2 linked regions of the Shimia isoporae genome follow. The protein of the gene in region 1 interacts with the protein of each later gene in a pairwise test. Links are inferred from orthologs where the notes say so. Each region holds a gene or a part of one and is shown on either strand. Other genes may lie near its edges.

Region 1 (2,918 bases):
ATGCCCTCAACGTGATCGTCCGTTTCGCGAAGGCCGGCCGTGTCAAGCAACGTCACAGGCAGGCCATTCAGCTCCATACGAACTTCAATCACGTCTCGTGTGGTGCCAGCATACTCAGAAGTTATTGCTGCTTCACGTCCAGCGAGGGCGTTCAAAAGAGTGGACTTTCCGACATTCGGCGCCCCTAGAATTGCAACTTCAAAGCCTGTTCGAATGCGCTCTGCTGTTTCGACTCCGGCGATTTCCCGATCCAGTTCCGTACGGACACCTGCCAGCAGCGCTTCGACCTCAGGCGTCACGTCAACGGGAACGTCCTCATCAGCAAAGTCAATTGTTGCTTCGATCAGGGCTGCGGCACGGATCAGGTCAGTGCGCCATTTGCCCGCGAGGTCACCAAGATCACCTGACAAAACGCGCAGGGCCTGGCGTCGTTGGGCTTCGGTTTCTGCGTCTATAAGATCAGCAAGACCTTCAACTTGCGCCAGGTCCAGACAACCATTCTCCAATGCCCGTCGTGTAAACTCACCTGCTTCGGCCAAACGAAGGCCTTCCATTTCGGAAAGCTCACGTAGGACCGCGTTCACAACCGCTGTAGACCCATGCAAATGCAGTTCGAGAACATCTTCACCCGTGAAGCTTGCCTTCTCCTCGAAATAGAGAACCAAAGCCTGATCAAGACGTCGGCCTTGGCCGTCCTTCAGTGTCTTCAAGGATGCGAAGCGTGGCCCGGGAAGCTCTCCCAAAAGCGCCCTGCCCGCGGAAGTCGCGCGGGTTCCGGACACTCGAACGACAGCGACCCCCGCTTTACCGGGGGCCGTTGCTAAGGCGAAAATTGTATCCGGCACATAGGCCATCACAGATCCCTTAGGTGTTCATCGAGTCAAAGAACTCGGAGTTGGTCTTGGTCTGCTTGAGTTTGCCAAGCAGGAACTCGACGGCATCGGTTGTACCCATGGGGTTGAGGATGCGGCGTAGAACAAAGGTTTTCGCCAGATCACCCTTGTCGACCAGAAGATCCTCTTTCCGGGTGCCGGACTTGAGAATGTCAATCGCCGGGAAGACACGTTTGTCTGCCACTTTGCGATCGAGAACGATTTCGGAGTTACCAGTACCTTTGAATTCTTCGAAGATAACTTCGTCCATACGCGAACCGGTATCGATCAGAGCCGTCGAGATGATGGTAAGGGAACCACCTTCTTCGATGTTACGAGCGGCACCAAAGAAGCGTTTGGGTCGTTGCAATGCATTTGCATCCACACCACCGGTCAGAACTTTACCCGATGACGGCACGACAGTGTTGAACGCCCTACCAAGTCTTGTGATTGAGTCGAGTAGAATAACAACATCTCGTTTATGCTCAACAAGACGCTTGGCTTTTTCAATGACCATTTCGGACACCGCAACGTGGCGGGTTGCAGGTTCGTCAAAGGTCGAGGAAATAACTTCGCCTTTTACCGATCTCTGCATGTCGGTGACCTCTTCAGGACGTTCATCGATGAGCAGTACGATCAAATAGCATTCTGGATGGTTGGCTTCGATTGAGTGCGCAATGTTTTGCAGGATCACTGTTTTACCAGTCCGCGGCGGCGCAACGATCAGGGAACGCTGACCTTTACCGATTGGTGCAACGAGATCGATCACACGGGCGGACTTGTCCTTGATGGTCGGATCTTCGATCTCCATCTTTAGACGTTCATCCGGGTAGAGAGGTGTCAGGTTGTCAAAAGCGATTTTGTGCTTGGCCTTCTCAGGGGCCTCAAAGTTGATCTGAGACACGCCTGTCAGCGCGAAATAGCGCTCGTTGTCGCCAGGGGCCGTCATAACACCGTCAACGGTGTCTCCAGTGCGCAGGGAGTGCTGACGGATCATTTCCGGGCTCACATAGATGTCGTCAGGACCCGGAAGATAGTTTGCTTCCGGTGAGCGCAGGAAACCGAAGCCGTCCTGAAGTACCTCGAGCACACCTTCTCCAGAGATTTCCCAGCCATCATCCGCGCGTTCGCGCAGGATCTGGAACATCATCTCGCCTTTGCGCATCGTGGATGCGTTTTCGATTTCGAGCTCCTCGGCCATCGCCAGAAGGTCTTTGGGGCTTTTTGCCTTCAGGTCGCCAAGAGCGAGCTTTTCCTGTGTCATGAAAATATCCTGTCGCCGCCCCTGGGGGAGCGGTTCGTCATTTTTGTATGTGGAAGACACGTGACCCGGACGGGCCAGTTGGGGAGATAATTAAGCGCTGACTCGAGGCGAGTCAATTCTCGTTAGAATTTCACCACAACAGACAACACGATCACAACCATCAGGATGGTCGGCACTTCGTTCATCATCCGATACTGACGGCCGGTCAGAGTATTCTCATCTCGTTCGAATTTCTTTCGCATCTGCATGAGCCAGTGATCGAAGCCCGTCATAGCGATAACACAGATCGCCTTGGTGTATGGCCAAATAGCGGTCCAATCCACGATTCCGGGAGTAAACACGAGAGTGAGACCGGCCATCCATGTGACAACACTGGCCGGCGCCATGATATATCGCTGGAGTTTGTGCTCCATGATCTTCAGCGTTTCGTCGAGATTGTCGCCCTTCTCTGCTCGCTCGGCGTGATACACAAACAAACGGGGGAGATAGAAGATCCCTGCCATCCAAGAGATGACCGCCATGATATGAAGGGAGAGCACGTACGGGTAAATATCGACAAGAAAGTATCCCATGGTCTTGGTCTCCGTGATCCTCTCGGTCCTCTCTAAATAAATAAAGAAATATAGAAAAGGATGATGATTTTGTTGGGGGCTTCATTTCTGTGGATTAAAGGTTTTCCCCAAGACTTATCCACACATGAGTATGTTCAGATGAGTTTTGAACACATTTTGATTTCGAGAAATTTAAAATCATAAAAACAAGGGCTTGGCCGATTTACAAAT
Region 2 (2,888 bases), on another replicon or contig:
TCGTTTTTACGACGATTTGGCCCAACTCTGGCGACGCGGTGAGTATATCCCGATGTCGCTTGATGCGGATTTGGCGCGCGCGGCAGCCGTCGGGATCACCCGTATTCAGCCGCCGGCGCAGTAGTTCAAAGGCTGGCGAATTTCCGAGCCTGCTTTTGCGTCCAGTAAACACTCAGCGCAAACCCTTCTTCGGTTTGCTCTTCCTGTTCGACCACACCTTCCTTGAACAACCATGCGCGTTCCTTACCTTGAGCAAAGCTCAACGACAGGGTTTCCCGACTTTTCTCCGATTCAAGAGCGGTCGCGATCGCCTTGAACAAGGCCTGAAGGCCCTCTCCTGTCACAGCCGAAACTGCCAAGATGTCTTCCTCCCGGTCGGCCCGCGCCAGCACGGCCGCTCGATGATCTTCATCCAGCAGATCGATCTTGTTCCAAACCTCGAGTTGGCGTGTGTTGTCGTCCACTCCAAGACTTTCGAGAATAGATCTCACGTCCTCGGCCTGATGTTCTGTCTCTTCGTGTGCGATGTCGCGGACGTGAAGGATCAAATCCGCAGCCAGAACTTCTTCGAGAGTCGCTCGAAAAGCGGCGACCAACTGGGTTGGAAGATCGGAAATGAAACCCACCGTGTCTGACAGGATCACCTCTGGGCCGTCTGGAAGCTCCACCGAACGCATTGTCGGGTCCAGCGTCGCGAAGAGCATATCTTTCGCCATCACCTCAGCACCCGTCACATGGTTGAAAAGCGTAGATTTTCCAGCGTTCGTGTAGCCAACCAATGCGACAATCGGGAACGGTACTTTGGCGCGCGCTTTGCGATGCAGCTCCCGGGTTTTGACCACCTTGGCCAACTGCCGACGCAAACGCACCAGTTGATCATCAATCGCCCGACGGTCAGCCTCGATTTGCGTTTCGCCAGGGCCACCGACAAATCCCAATCCGCCTCGCTGACGCTCAAGGTGGGTCCAAGCCCGGACGAGCCGCGTGCGCTGATAACTCAACGCCGCCATCTCTACCTGCAAAACGCCTTCACGCGTGCGGGCCCGGTCCGAGAAAATCTCGAGGATCAAACCCGTGCGGTCGAGGATTTTGACTTTCCATTCCTTTTCGAGGTTGCGTTGCTGGACGGGGCTGACCGGCCCATCAATCAGCACGAGTTCAATCTCGTTGGCTTTCAATAAGCCGCGCAGCTCCTCGATCTTGCCGGTACCGAACAAGGTCCCCGGTTGGGCTTTGGCAAGACGCACAACGTTGGATCCGACCACTTCCAGGTCGGGCAATGCCGCGGCAAGTGCAACGGCCTCCTCCAAAGCGGAAGAGGCCTCACGCCGGTCGCCGGCGCCAGTGATATCGGGATGCAGGACCCATGCTCGGGTGACCTGCGTTTCATGCTCCATCAAGAGGCGTCTTCACCTTCATAAAGCGAGATCGGCTGAGCAGGCATGATCGTCGAGATCGCGTGCTTGTAGACCAACTGGCTCTGCCCATCTCGGCGTAGCAACACACAAAAATTGTCAAACCAGGTAATAACACCCTGAAGCTTAACACCGTTGATCAGAAAGATTGTGACCGGAACCTTGGTTTTCCGGACATGATTTAAAAATGCGTCTTGGAGATTTTGACGATCCGAAGCCATTGTACTTGCCTTTGTTCTTGTGTGTGCATCGGGTGCGGTAAGTCGTGCGTGGCGAGTATGGAGCGGCATTTTCAGACTTTCCACCCCAAAATGTTAATTTCATGCAAGCACTTGGCACCAAGCGCATCATTTCTGCCACAGATCCGGCGACAACAAAGCAATAATCGCGAGTGTTTCCAGACGCCCCAGAACCATCGCTACACAAAGAACCATCTTGTGCGCTGCATTTAGTTCAAAAAGATCAATTGGGGTATCGGCAGCAACCTGTGTCAGCGGTCCGGTTGTGGTCAATGCCGAAATTGCAAGCACCAGCGCGTCTTCAAAGCTGCTCCCAAGTGCGGCCAGTGTCATCGTAATAGCCGCCAAAGACATGGCAAACAGCATGAAGAACACCCATGCAATGACCGCGCCCCGACGCCGAATGCGGCGACGGCCGACCTTGCGGTTACCAATAACCACGGAGGGATGCACCAGCCTTTCCATCTCGCCAAGGCCTTGAAGGTAAAGTGCATATACTCTCAAAAGCTTCACACCGCCGGCCGTTGTCGCGACGCCGCCTCCGACAAGCGCAAGCGACATCAGGATGAACCCCGGCGTCCCCAAGCCCGACCATTCCTGCGCCACAGACCACTGCGCGCTTTCAAACCCGGTGGTCGTCAGGAAACTCAAGACTGTAAACAAACCGCCCCAAGCCGCCTTCGCGGCGCTGACAACGTCGTTCATGGAACCATCGTTAAGGGCGGTTCCCCAATGTCGCAAAAACAGGAACGAAGGAACAATCACGACAATCAGGAACCCGAGCCGTAGTTCAGGATCGTGCCAAAGGTTGGCGCGGCGCACATTTCCTGTGTCCGCCGAGAACGTCGCACGGGACAGTGCAAACAACAGAAACAGGAAAATGACCACTTCACCGCCGATCCCCGCTAACCCTTCGGACACGCCAAATGCCGTTGTGATACCGCTTGTCGACATCGTCGCCATTGCGTTCATCACCGCCGAAAGGGGCCGCTCGCCAAGGACCACAAGCATCAGACCAAGCGCAAACGTCAACCCAATGTAGATCGGCAGCAGTATCTGGAGACTGCGTACCCAGCGCTTCATCGGATCGGCGCGTTGCATCTGCCCTCTGCCAGTCGTTGCCTGACCCGGTTCCCCGAGCGCGGTAACTTCGTATCCACCAAGAGCAAGGGGTGCAAAAATGGCCGAGGCCGCAACCCACATCAGGAGCCCGCCGAGCCACCCGACAAGCCCG

Evidence for each region. The genes of interacting proteins can lie anywhere in the genome.
Region 2: the proteins of rho (region 1) and hfq interact in binary tests that used the Escherichia coli proteins (3 or more experiments, as listed by UniProt). The link is inferred for Shimia isoporae from one-to-one orthologs.

Annotation. Positions count from the first base shown.
Region 1 is NZ_SMGR01000004.1:71,935-74,852, reverse strand. Bases 1-2,883 are described here. They hold rho (transcription termination factor Rho), read right to left. Parts: upstream 2,137-2,883; coding sequence 865-2,136; downstream 1-864. Other genes in these bases: BXY66_RS17225 (CopD family protein), read right to left, coding at 2,259-2,708; mnmE (tRNA uridine-5-carboxymethylaminomethyl(34) synthesis GTPase MnmE), read right to left, coding at 1-854. UniProt on the Escherichia coli protein: Facilitates transcription termination by a mechanism that involves Rho binding to the nascent RNA, activation of Rho's RNA-dependent ATPase activity, and release of the mRNA from the DNA template.
Region 2 is NZ_SMGR01000001.1:1,368,630-1,371,517, reverse strand. Bases 17-2,869 are described here. They hold hfq (RNA chaperone Hfq), read right to left. Parts: upstream 1,637-2,869; coding sequence 1,397-1,636; downstream 17-1,396. Other genes in these bases: BXY66_RS06720 (potassium transporter TrkG), read right to left, coding at 1,763-2,869; hflX (GTPase HflX), read right to left, coding at 126-1,397; BXY66_RS06735 (penicillin acylase family protein), read left to right, coding at 17-124. Also shown: more of BXY66_RS06735, read left to right, coding at 1-16; more of BXY66_RS06720, read right to left, coding at 2,870-2,888. UniProt on the Escherichia coli protein: RNA chaperone that binds small regulatory RNA (sRNAs) and mRNAs to facilitate mRNA translational regulation in response to envelope stress, environmental stress and changes in metabolite concentrations.